DNA from 3 places in the Bacillus sp. MN7755 genome. Region 2 is predicted to be linked to each of the others. Evidence: predicted binding sites of a transcription regulator. Region 2 holds the regulator's gene; each other region holds the start of a gene.
What was found. Region 2 encodes LexA, which represses DNA repair genes until DNA is damaged. Its sites were predicted from a motif close to CGAACATATGTTCG; they were not measured.
Positions count from the first base shown of each region.

Region 1: ACYVEC_RS16925 (YolD-like family protein) is a predicted target of LexA. The motif match lies at 1,705-1,718, and genes of this name have one in related genera.
Region 3: ACYVEC_RS24775 (Y-family DNA polymerase) is a predicted target of LexA. The motif match lies at 2,823-2,836, and genes of this name have one in related genera.

Region 1 covers NZ_BTRL01000015.1:57,818-62,320, reverse strand. The annotation lists gene ACYVEC_RS16940 (peptidylprolyl isomerase PrsA) at 1-122, shown strand, start outside; gene ACYVEC_RS16935 (hypothetical protein) at 630-848, shown strand; gene ACYVEC_RS16930 (KH domain-containing protein) at 1,126-1,533, shown strand; gene ACYVEC_RS16925 (YolD-like family protein) at 1,948-2,283, shown strand; gene gerPF (spore germination protein GerPF) at 2,501-2,716, opposite strand; gene ACYVEC_RS16915 (hypothetical protein) at 2,917-3,252, shown strand; partial or broken gene ACYVEC_RS16910 (SDR family oxidoreductase) at 3,450-4,157, shown strand; gene ACYVEC_RS16905 (DUF6944 family repetitive protein) at 4,352-4,503, shown strand, end outside.
Region 2 covers NZ_BTRL01000007.1:23,525-28,027, reverse strand. The annotation lists gene ACYVEC_RS05365 (phosphate/phosphite/phosphonate ABC transporter substrate-binding protein) at 1-216, opposite strand, end outside; gene ACYVEC_RS05360 (bifunctional metallophosphatase/5'-nucleotidase) at 402-1,985, shown strand; gene ACYVEC_RS05355 (DUF896 domain-containing protein) at 2,026-2,265, opposite strand; gene ACYVEC_RS05350 (YneB family resolvase-like protein) at 2,311-2,967, opposite strand; gene lexA (transcriptional repressor LexA) at 3,109-3,729, shown strand; gene ACYVEC_RS05340 (DUF4097 family beta strand repeat-containing protein) at 3,815-4,503, opposite strand, start outside.
Region 3 covers NZ_BTRL01000025.1:102,100-106,602, reverse strand. The annotation lists gene ACYVEC_RS24790 (methyl-accepting chemotaxis protein) at 1-647, shown strand, start outside; gene ACYVEC_RS24785 (hypothetical protein) at 743-1,117, opposite strand; gene ACYVEC_RS24780 (YolD-like family protein) at 1,161-1,502, opposite strand; gene ACYVEC_RS24775 (Y-family DNA polymerase) at 1,499-2,764, opposite strand; gene ACYVEC_RS24770 (hypothetical protein) at 3,107-3,334, shown strand; partial or broken gene ACYVEC_RS24765 (glycoside hydrolase family 5 protein) at 3,651-4,503, shown strand, end outside.

The sequences.
Region 1 (4,503 bases), on a different contig from region 2:
GACTGCAAGATACAACAGGCAAATGGAAACAGCAAGTAGTCAATGATTTATTGAAAGATGCTGATATTAAAGTGAATGATAAAGACTTTAAAAATACATTTGAATTTCTAGAAAAGAAATAATGACTGTAATTAGAAAAGGGAACCTATATAGATTCCCTTTTCTAGTTAGTGTGTGAGTTATAAATAGATAGTAAGACAATACAATATTACATTTAAATATTAAGAATTACAATGGGAATTTATGTAATTGTTTTAAGGTGGAATGATCATTACTTCATAAAATATTGATATTATAATGTTTTCTTTTTTTAATTTCATTAAATATAAAACGAATTTATTAATTTTATCCCGCTATTTACAGGCAGTTTGATTGGCGTGGGCTCATTTTTAGTGGGAGGATGAACAAAACCTTAATTGATTTAAATTTTACTTGATTGTAGTGGATAAACATAATTTGCAGAATGAAACATACAATATTATTGAAAAAATATTAATGCTAAATGAATTGAAAAGCAGAACATTCTATTAAAATGGATGTTCTTTTTAGTATGAAATTTTCAGGGGAAAGAATGAATACTTTTAAGTGAATTATTGAATAGATAAATAAATTATATAGGGGGAGAAAATGTGAAAGTAATTTTTCAAAGAGAAGGCGGAGGGAAAATTTTTGAGTCGTATGATGAAGATATAAGTAACCTATTAGCTATTTTAAAAGAAACGAAAGGGATTAAGATCGGAATGGTAGATTATGAGGTATTAAAATACGAATTAGAGTATTTTCGTCACCCCAAAAAAGCAGTAACAGAGAGGGAATTACATATAATAGTACAACCGAAATATATTTAATAATAAGGATTAATTAATTATTATTAGTGTTTTACAGTATGTACGAAAAGAGAGTGTTTAAATTGCTCTCTTTTCATAGAAATTTATAAGGAACGAATTGTGGTTCATTATAAATTTCCTAAATTTTGTGAGTTCGTTCTTTATAATATATGCTTTTATTTATAGATGGTTAATAAAATCGAAACATTATAACTTTTTAGTTTAGGCAGGGATTTTATATTTGAGTAGATAAATGTTTACATTAAGTATTTTTTATACGGATATTGGAGGAGTAAAGATGAGTTTAGCAAGTTATATTGGGTGCAATGTAGAAATTCCGTTAACAGATGCAGATTCTAATGATGTAATTGTTTTTGGACCGTGTTTTTCAGATGAAAGTATGCTTAAAATTGTACAAGAGTTTCAATTTCAAACAAGTTACACGTATGAGATTTCAACAATGTGGGGCATTGAACTTCATGAGTGGCAAAATGAAAAGGAGAAGAAAGAAGCTAAGAAAAAGCTATTAACTTTATGCTCGATTATGGAAGGGTATTTAAATGATGGGGACTATTTTGAATTATTCAGTTGTTGGGTTGGTGATGAAGATAAGGAACGAGTGGGAGAATTAAAATTAAAAATAAATCATTTTCATATAGATGAAATTTGTATTCCAGAAAGAACACTTGTCAGGATAGAAAAATAAATATAGAAATATACGTTATTAAAAAAAAGCGACTTTACTTTGTATGAAGTCGCTTTTTTAGTTGATACGTGAACGTCCTATTAAATAGGAAGTAAGAAACGCATTTGATGAAGAAAAAATAAATGATTTAAATTATATTTTATTAAAAATATAAATATATCTCTTCTCAAAGGAACGTAGGTTCGTGTATAATTAGAACGGATGTTCTTTCGGTTGCAGATAGTAAAAGAATTAGAAGTAAAGTGAAACTGTAATTAGCGGTGGGCATCGTCTACTGGTTATTAGCTTTCACCAATTGGGCGTTTATGGGCAGTTGATTTTCGCGCATGTGATAAATATGAGCCCAGCAATTATTAAAGAATAATTAAGGAATAATATGTGTGAGAGTGAATGGATGATCAAGGAGATAAAGAAATGAATGATGTAAAGGTGCAAAAAGAAGAAAGAGAATGGGTTCCATTTACAGTAATGTCGGAACAGTTGTTAAGTATGCGAAAAGTTATTGGAGAGAAATTTAAAGTACAAAAACCGCTCTTAACAAAAGAAGAAAAAGAGAGGATTTTTGATAAATTATTAATGTCATTGTTGACTGAGAAAGAAATATTGGTGACATATTTTGAAAATGGCTACATCCTTACTAGCTACATGACAGTGGTACATATAAATCCGCTAAAGCACATTATAATGTGCACTGACGCATTTTATAAAACTTACGTATTTAATACTACGGATATTATTGAAATAACGTAAAGTAAGCTGAATTTTAACTTTTAGCTTACTTTACGTTATGTTAGATGTGGAACAGAAAAAATGAAACGAAAAAGCAGCTAGCTTCATACTAGCTGCTGAGCCCCAGGGAAAGGGAGAAAAAGATAGGGTACTCCAAAAATCAACAATAGCTGTGTAACAGCCTGATTATAGTATAGACAAATTTTAAATTTTTAAACAGAACGATGAAAAAATAGGATTAGGCTGTACCAACTTGATTTTGATCTGCAAGGTCAGAATCAAATGTATTAGTCGCACTCACACCGTTAAAAGTATTAACAACAAAACCAACGTTTGAAGCACCAGATCCATTATAAGCCTTCGTATTTTCTTTCGGAGAGACGTTGTAGAAATCCCCTAAGTTAAATGAACCGTTACTATTTTGTACAACTAAATTCCCTACAACTGAGGGCATAGTTTTCACCCACTTTACAATCATTTGTTAACACTATTATATGGTCTTATAGTCCAAATGGTTCATGTAAAAAAATTGTGGAATAGTAAAACGTTTGAAGTGTAGCTCATAATAAAAGTGTGTTAAACTGAATGTAAGGTTTAGTAACTAAAATGCAATTGTATAATTATTATATACGAAAACAAAGGAGGCAAAATGTAATGAATAATGTTATAAAAAAAGTAGATTTAACAGATGCAAAATCAAGTAATCTTGTTGCACTTATTTATAGCAATGAAGTTATATTGGTTGAAGAAGCATTTTGTCCAAATGAAATAAAATTAAAGTTTAATGAAATTGCAATTTTATCATCTATTAAAACAGCGCATATAATGAAAGTATCTATCAGAAAAGAACTTGAAGCAATTTTTCATGACACGGGTGTTTTATTGGTGAAGCATAGTGTTGAGTATGGAAACAGTCAATCTATCACCATGCATTTTGAACAATTTAAAAAGTTGCAATATGAGATTGAGAAATTAAATAAAAGTATGTGATGAGACTAGATGAAGATTTTAAAAGTAATACCGAGATAAATAATGAATTCTTTAATATATAAACAAAAAGAGTAACTGTTATGGTTACTCTTTTTGTTTATATAAAAATTCTTACTAAAGTATGAAATGATTTCATACTTTAGTAAATGGTTGAATGAAAAGGGTGAGTGTAAAATATTGTAAAGGAGGAGATGGGCTTGAAGCGAAACAACATTGGGAAAATTGTAATTATAACAGGAGTGACGCAAGGTTTAGGGCGTGCAATGGTTGATCGATTTCATGAATTGGGATGGAGTATAATTGGCTGTGGACGTTCAAAAGATAAAATTGAAGAATTGAAAAGATATTACGGTAAGACACATGATTTTCAAATCATTGATGTTTCAGATTCTCAGTAAGTAAGTAGTTGGGCAAACTATATACTTAATAGTAATAAAGCACCCGATTTATTAATAAATAACGCATCGATCGTTAATAAAAATGCGCAATTGTGGAAAGTTCCAGCTCAAGAATTTGAAAATATAATGAATGTAAATGTAAATGGTGTAGTAAATGTAATAAGAGCATTTGTTCCGGCGATGGTAGCCAGGAAAGAAGGAATTATTATTAATATGAGTTCTAGCTGGGGAAGAGAAGGTGAAGCTGAGCTTGCACCATACTGTGCCTCGAAGTTTGCAATTGAAGGTATCACGAAATCAATGGCACTGGAATTGCCTCATGGTATGGCTGTTGTTGCTTTAGATCCGGGTGGAAGTATTAGCACGCCAATGCTATATTCATGTGCACCACAGTATGTAAATGAATCGCCTACACCTGAAATGTGGTCACATCACGCAATTCAATATATATTGAATATAACAATGGATAAAAATGGATATTCATTGACTTGTCCAGCGTGCGTATGAAAATCAGTATCTTTTAAGTATTTATATTATTAGTGATAAACGCTTTGCTCAAAAAAAAGTACCTTAAAGGTGCTTTTTTGTATTAGTAACACATTATAGAATGCACAAAATTACATATAGAAAATAAATATGAGATAGAGGATGCCATTTGTGTATGTCGAAAGTACTAGAAAATTTTTAAATAGGTGATAAGAATGAACCTAAGCGGTTTAAAAGTGACAGGAGCGTGGTTTCAAGTAGGAGGAAATCTTACAGCGGCTATTGGGACTACAAGAGGATTTATTGGAGAAGAGGAAGTTGAATCAGATCTTGTAATTGTAGGAAGCTTATTACAAGCCCTCGGGTA
Region 2 (4,503 bases):
TAATTTATCACTTAATAGCTTTTCCAATGGTTTTGCCTTCGCCTCTAACGTATCTGCATTTTGAGAAGGAACAAATTGAACATTTAAAGTCTTCGGTACATACCCTTTTTTCGTATCTGCATTTTTACTTGCGCTTGATTCCTTCGTTCCACAGCCACTTAATAATCCCGCTGCTAGTACAACTGTTGTGCTCATTGCAAAAACTTTTTTCAACATGTTAATGCCTCCATTTTTCATTGTTATAAAATAACCTTTCATAAACATGAAGAAATATATCACACATTTTTACAAATAATTGATTATTTACAGAATCTTTACACATTCTATACACTCACATTAAAATTCTCTTCATATATTTGATATGCTTAATTTGTAGATAACAATAGAAAAGGTGAATAATATTGAATCCAAATCAAATTGTAACTTTAAACATCCTATTAACAAGTGATATACATGGTACTGTTTATCCAATTCACTACCAAGATAATTCTCAATCGGAAATTGGTTTAGCTAAAGTTTCTACTCTTATAAAAAAAGAACGTTCCGAAAATACAAACGTTCTTTTAATTGATAACGGTGACTTCATACAAGGAACACCATTTACTTACCATTACGCTACATACGAAAAAGATAAGGAAAATCCAATGTCTTTATTAGCGAACTATTTACGTTATGATGCTGCAGTTATCGGGAATCATGAATTTAATTATGGAATGGATGTATTAAACAATGCTATTTCTACTGCAAACTTCCCGTATCTATCAGCAAATATTTTAAATAAAAACAGTAAAGAACCTTATTTCGGGAAACCATATATAATAAAACACATTGAATCAAATATAAAAATTGCTATTTTAGGGGTGACAACGCATTACATTCCCAATTGGGAACAACCCCATCACATTAAAGACTTACAATTTGAAGATGCATTAGAAACTACAAAAAATTGGGTTTCTTACATTCGCGAACATGAGAAACCAGATTTACTAGTCGTAGCGTATCATGGGGGATTTGAACGCGATTTACAAACCGGGGTACCGACTGAAGTTTTAACAGGTGAAAACCAAGGATATGCAATGTGCCATGAAATTGAAGGCATAGATATTTTACTAACAGGCCACCAACACCGTGAAATTGCTCAAGCCGCAATAAATGGTGTAACAGTTTTACAAACCGGATGCAATGGACACTTCATTGGAAAAGTAACAATAACATTAGAAAAAACAAAACAAAAATGGGTAAAAAAAGAGAGTTGTTCACAATTATTGCCCGTGCGAGGAATTGCGACGGACCAGGATATTCTTTCCTTGGTTACCGATTATGAAGAAAAAACACAAAATTGGCTCGATCAACCTATTGGACTAATCTATGGGGACATGCGAATTTCAGATGCTATGCAAACTCGTTTGCAAGACCATCCTTTTATTGAATTCATAAATAAAATACAGATGGATATAGCTAATGTTTCCATTTCTTGTACAAGCTTATTCCATAATACATCTCCAGGTTTCCCTAATCGTGTAACAATGCGTGACATCGTTTCTAATTATATTTATCCAAATACATTAAAAGTACTTAGAATAACTGGAGCGGATATAAAAGATGCTCTCGAACTCTCTGCTTCTTATTTCATATTAAAAGCAGATGGAACCATCATCGTAAACCCTAGCTACATAGAACCAAAACCGCAACACTATAATTACGATATGTGGGAAGGAATTTCGTACGTATTAAACATTTCCAAACCAATTGGCGAGAGAGTAGAATCTTTACAGTATAAAGGCACTCCTCTTAATATGGATGAAGAATATGACGTCGTTATGAATAGTTATCGTGCAAGCGGCGGAGGGAACTTCTTTATGTTTCAAAAAAAGCCTGTAATAAAAGACATACCAACAGATATGTCTGAACTTATTGCTGACTATATATTGAAGCACAAAAAAATAGAAGCAACAATCAATAACAACTGGAAAGTTATTAACTAACGAATATAATAAATAAAAAAAGATGGGCTTTGCCCATCTTTTAGTTTAATTTTGCATTATCTTGCTCTTTTAAAGCTTTTAATTTCGCCGGTGTAACATCAGTACCTTGTTCGTTAACGACTTTAATTCCTTTAAGTTCGTTTAACATATTTTGACGAAATCCTTTTAAATATTGTTCACGTAGCGATTGACGCTCACGTTGTTCTTCTTCAGTTAAACCTTCAGCTTTTGCTTTTTTCGCTAAGAAGTTAATGCGTTCAACGAGTTCGTGACTAAGCATCTCGAATCCCCCTTCTAATCAAAACTGATTATTATCATACAATAGTTACTCTTCTTTATCAAGCAATTGCTTTGTATACTCTACATATCTACGATGTACCGTCGCTTTTGAAACATTATGACCAAAGCCGCGAAGCGTTGCTGCAATTTCTTCGAAAGTAAGTTCATTCTTGCGCAAACGCACAATTTCCTCAATCGGCACTTCTTTCTTCTCTCGTCCTACGCTTAAATGACGATTCTTTAAATTATTTTCTGGGCGATAGCCCTTTTCTACCGCGCGTTGCATACCACGTTTAATTTTCAAATTATGAATCTTTCTTTGATACTCTTCAACAATACCAATAATATCTAATACCATCGAATCCGAATCCGACAATTGTAATTCTCCATTATGCGTATGCGTGTATACTTTTATTCCCTCTTTATGTAAACAGTGCATTAATGCAATCTTTGCATTTCCCCTACCAAGGCGCGTTTCATCTTGTATGAGTAGCACATCAATTTGTTCGTCTCGAATTGTATCTAGCACTTCTAATATTCCATCACGTTCAATTGTATAACCACTAGCCTGCTCTTCAATCACCTTAGTAACATTCATTTGATAGCGCTCCGCTAAATGCAATAATTCATCTTTTTGACGTAATAATGATGTTTCTTGCGCTTCTTTTGTTGTACTCACACGTGCATAAATAATTGCATTCATTATGAACCCCTCTTTCTCACTATTATTTCCCTTCAGTGTAACATAAATTCGCCTTTTGTTCGAACTTATGTTTGTAGAATGTTTTTTCACATGTTATACTTATTAATAAGAAAAATGAAAGAAAACGAGGTGTTAGAAAACATGGAAAAGTTAACGAAACGCCAGCAAGACATTCTCGACTTTATTAAGCTAAAAGTACAAGAAAAAGGATATCCACCTTCCGTACGTGAAATCGGTCAAGCAGTCGGCCTCGCTTCTAGTTCTACAGTGCACGGACATTTATCAAGATTAGAAGAAAAAGGATACATTCGACGCGATCCAACAAAACCACGAGCAATCGAAATTTTAGGTGATGACCGAATGGATACAGAAACACAATCTGTTATTCAAGTTCCAATCATCGGAAAAGTTACTGCTGGATTACCAATTACAGCAGTTGAAAGTGTAGAAGATCACTTCCCACTTCCAGCTAGCATTGTTGCTGGAGCAGATCAAGTGTTTATGTTACGCATTTCTGGAGATAGTATGATTGAAGCTGGTATTTTCGATGGAGATCTAGTTGTTGTTCGCCAACAACAGTCTGCATATAATGGTGAAATTGTAGTCGCTTTAACAGAAGATAACGAGGCAACTGTTAAACGTTTCTATAAAGAAAAAGACCATTTCCGTCTACAACCGGAAAACTCTTCATTAGAACCTATCATTTTAAAACAAGTGTCAGTTATCGGTAAAGTAATTGGCGTATATCGTGATTTACATTAAGAATATAAAAGAAGATAATTACCTTATTTATATACGGTAATTATCTTCTTTTTGTATTTTGATAGATTTTCATACATTCTATTTCTTATGAACGCGTTTCAATCGTCACATCTCCCGCAGCAGTTTTACCGCTAATCTTTGTACTCCCATTACCAATTGTTACGTTTTTATTTTCTTCATTAAAAATTGTTACATCTCCCGCAGCACTTTGCCCGGTGATTACAGCATCTTGTGGTTTTTCCGATAAAACAATATCTACATCTCCCGCAGTTGAACTTGCTTCTAGATTATACTTAGAATCATGATCTAGAATATTTATTTCCCCACTGGTCGTTTTTGCAGTCACTTTCCCTATTACTTTTTTAAAGTTCAGCTCACCAGCTTTTGTAGATCCCTCCACATTCTTAGCCGTTACACGTTTCAAATCCACTTCACCAGCAAGTGTCTCAACACTTACACGGTCACTTTTCACATCACTTATTTCGATTTGTCCAGCAGATGAATTTACTTTTACATCTTGGTAAGAGCGTTCAGGCACAAGGAGAGTCAATGTAGACGTTTGAAACCTAAAATCGTAAAAGGAAAAATCAAATGAAGCACCTTTTTCTCTTTCCCCAATGATTTTTAATGTGTCACCATCTTCAGCAATACGAACCTCTTGTTTACGTGTATCTCCTGATTGCTTTACATAAAAAGAAGAGTCAGGCGATTTTTGGACAACAATATCCCCAGCATCTAACTTAACTTCTATATTTTTTAGTGTTTCGTTTTTGA
Region 3 (4,503 bases), on a different contig from region 2:
AACAAACTGTAACACAAATGCAGTCAATCCATCATTCTGTTTCTCAATCTGATAATGTAATTAAATTATTAGATAAGAAATCGCAGCAAATCGGAAGTATATTAGAAGTAATTCAAAATATTGCAGCACAAACAAATTTATTAGCATTGAATGCAGCAATTGAAGCGGCTAGAGCAGGAGAACAGGGGCGTGGATTTGCAATTGTTGCTGACGAAGTTAGGAAGTTAGCGGAGCAATCATCCGAATCTTCAATGGAAATTGGAAGTTTAATTAATGAAATACAAGCAGATGTACATGAGACTGTAAAAGCTATGAATGAAGTAGGAGTTGAAGTGCAGTCAGGGATTCAGGTTGCGAATGATACAAAACAAAGTTTTTATGAAATCTCAAAATCTGCAAATGATATCGTGTCAAAAGTACATGGTATGGTGGAATTATCAAATAAAATGACAAGTGATGTAATGGAAGTCGATACATCAATTAATCAAATATCTATGGCTGTGAAAGAGAATTCTTCAAGTATGCAAACGATAGCCGGTTCATCTGAAGAACAACATGCTTCCATGGAAGAGATAAATTCTTCAGCAATACAATTAGCACAGATGGCCGAAGAACTTCAAGAATTAATTGGTGGATTTAAGATATAAGTTCAGATTCTAGGATAGAATACTAGGTAGTATGTTAAAGAATAGAAGTTAAAAATCCTATAAAGATAAAAGGAGCAAATTAATTTGCTCCTTTTTCACTTGAATTCTACATGAAATTTAGTATCAATGATTCCAAAAGTAACTTTACATGGGAACGGATTTCTCCCTGTTGAAGCAGCACACATACATGAAAGTACCCAATATTCCAATTCTAAAGGTAAGCGGAATACTTGGATACTACCATCATTGTTTTTTACTGTTACAATCGGTGTATTTACCCTAGTTGTAGCGAAACCGTCTGTCGTTATCATCGCTACTGCATCATTATTATGAAAACCAGCGCTTAAAACCTCGTAAGTTATTCCATTTTTCTCATTGATAATCATAGGTATATTTAAATAGGGATAGTTATTTATATCATTATGAGTAATTGTTCTCGCTGTATTCTTTCTTATCTGATTCCCTTGCATTTTATATTCTCCTTTATAATACTCCAAAGATAATCACCTAAATCTATTTTACGTCTATTATATTCGGAAATTGTATTGTCATCTTATTATAGAAAGCATCAGTACATATGATAGAGCTATGTAATGAATCTATATCGATAACGGTCATATAGTTGGTGAGTAAATAACCATCTTCATAATATGTAATTAATATCTCTTCTTCAGATAGCAACGAACATAGTAACATGTTCTCAATCAGTTCTTTCTCTTCAGAGGTTAAAGTGGGACGCGATACTTTAGTTTTCTCTTTGATCATTTCACGTATTCCGACGAATTGTTCTGGCATTGCTGCAAACGGCGTCCATTTTACCATTCCTCTGCCTTTTGGCATATTAGCGTTGTTCATGCTTTGTGTCCCCCTAGCAGTGTGTTTCTGTATCTTGCTGTTGCATTATTTGTATAGGAAATTCCTCTTAACATGCTATTTTTTCCAAAATTTGTGCGTATTTCATCCATTACTTTCGTTAGCTTTATTTCTTTTTCTCGTTGTATGATGTTATCAAAAAGGGAAATTTGTTCTTCTCCTTCACCAATTAGTTTTGTTAGAGAAATAGTAATACTTCTAATTGGTTCTCCAGTATATTGTTGATGTAGAAAATATAGACAAACTTGATAAATGTCCATGGTTAAGTTGGTGGGACGGCTTAAGGTATGTGTTTTGCTAAAGCCACCCGAATAACTTTTACTATATCCAATTGAAAATTGAACGGTTTGAGCAAGTTTGTTTTGTTGTCTTAATCGATAGCAAACTTCTTCGGTATGTTCCAGTAGGATAATCGGAAATTCTTCTATTGTATAATCACGCATTAAAATTTGGCTTTTTCCTATAGAAGTTGTAACCGGAACATATTTCTCTGAAATTCGACTAAAATCAATCCCATTACTATGTAAGTGTAATTCTTCGCCAATCACACCGAAGCTTTGTTTTAAATATTTAAGAGGATAATTAGCTAAATCACCAATTGAATGTATTCCTTTTTGATTTAATTTTGTTTCTGTTTTATGCGAAATTCCCCAAAACTTACTAAGCGGTCGTATGCTCCATAATTTTGTAGGTATATCTTCGTATGTCCAATAAGCGACTCCGTCTTTATTTTTCTTTGCTTCAATATCTAAAGCTACCTTACTCATCAATAGGTTAGGTGCAATCCCGATTGTGCATTCAATTCGTGTGTGTTCATATATTACACGTTTAAACTGTAATGCAAATTCATTTGGATTCCGAGCAAATAGATGGATGCTATCGGTAATATCCATAAATAATTCATCGATGCTGTATTGATGAAAGTCTTCAATAGGAACATATTGTAGAGCTAACTTCGTTATGTAATTGGAGCACTTAATATAGGTTCTCATAATTGGATTCACAATAAGAATATCTTTTTGCCGAGGAATCTCGTATAGCCTTGCCAACTTCTTTACTCCCATTGCTTTTAAAGGTGGAGTTGCGGCTAAAACAATGGACCCATTCCTATTCACATCACCGACTACAGCTAATTTTGTATGAAGTGGGTCTAATCCCATTTTGATACAACTAACAGAAGCATAAAAGCTACGAAGATCAACACATAAAATGATTCTATTCGGTAAAATTGAATAGTCATACACTATAACTCCTCCTAATAATAACAAGAACGTTTGTTCTTATTCTTGTTCTTATTATACACGAACTTATGTTCTTTTATGAAGTGGTTTCTGAAAAAATATTTAATTATATGTAGTAGAAATAAGTAGAACGACAGAGAGAAGTAACGGCCAAATGTTATTGAAATTTCTAGGATATAAGCTGTATCATTTATATTGGTTAGTACAGGAAGAAAATGATGGGAGGATGTAAGGTATATTATCCTTTCAAAAAGTGATAGTAATTTATCGTAAAAAGAAGTTTCTATTACGAGATTATGTGAAAATATAATTTCAAATAATAGATTTAAGGAGGATGTTTCATAAATGGAGCAGGTTATACAAGAGTTTTTTTCTCCAAGTAAAAACTATAAGGTTCAAATCATTAAAAGAAAAGATGGGCTATACACAACAGAAGCTTATAGATGGATGGAGGATTGTGGATCTGAATTTTGGAGTTATATATCACAAGGATTGACTTTGATAGATAGTGAGGAACATGCGCGTAAAATTGCTATGGAGCAACTAAAGGAATGTTCAAGAGATGAGTTTTAAAATACCCTATTTTATCTGTAAAATTATAAGGGAGTATGTGTGATGTTTTATGAAAATATAGAAGTGAATTTTATTTAATCTTATTTATTTTATAAGAATTGTAAGGTATACTAAAAGTAGGTGCAAAAATGCACTATTTGAAAAAGAGTGCAAGTCAAAAAGGAATCCATAAAGGATTCCTTTTTTGTTTTTTAGAAAATGAAGCAACTTCCTAATTATTTCTTTTTTATTTATGAGTGAATGACCTTCCGTTTTATAAACATAAAAGGTATTTTTGGAAAATTGCCATATTCCTGTAACAAAACACAGGTATGTTATGTGTGTAAAATATAAAGAGAAAGAAGGAAAAGTTGTGAAAAAATTTTACCAATTGTTGCGTTGTTAGGCATGATGAGTTTTGGAGTGCAGGAAATGAATATAAGAGCTGATACCTATTACAAGAGCGATTCAAAAATTAGTTTTTGGGATTCGAAAAGGAAGGGTACTAATTTCATGAATAGTACGTCGTTACCCGAGAACTATAAAAGTGCAAAAGAAGCTAATATTGAATATGTTCGTTTAGCACCTGATAAATGGGCAAAGGATAAAGATTTTTTATTTGAGGGTAAACCGGATACCTCTGGAAAGGATTTTCTGATAGGTAGTGCAGAATAACTATCAGGGATTAGTAAAGGAGGATCTACAAAAATTAAAAGCGGATTTAGATGCCGCACAATCACAGGGAATGAAAGTTGTTCTTACAATGTTATCCTTTCCTGGTGATCGGTGGCGCCAATTTAATAATAACAAGAATGACGACAGAATATGGGAAGAAGAGAAGTATCAAGAACAAGCAAGTCAATTCTGGAAAGACCTTGCTTTGGAACTAAAAGATCACCCTGCAGTGGTCGGTTATAATATTATAAATGAACCGCATCCAGAAACAGCTAAAAATAATAGATATAATGATTTTTGGACGGAAGATTACGAGAAATGGTATGCAAAAGTGAAAGGAACGACAGCAGATTTAAATAAATTCTATGAAAAGGTGATTAATTCTATCCGTGAAGTAGACCAAGAAACACCGATTATTTTAGATTCAGGTTTATATGCTACTCCATGGGCCTTTAAATATTTAAGCCCAGTAGAGGATAAAAAAACACTTTACGCATTTCATATGTATGAACCAT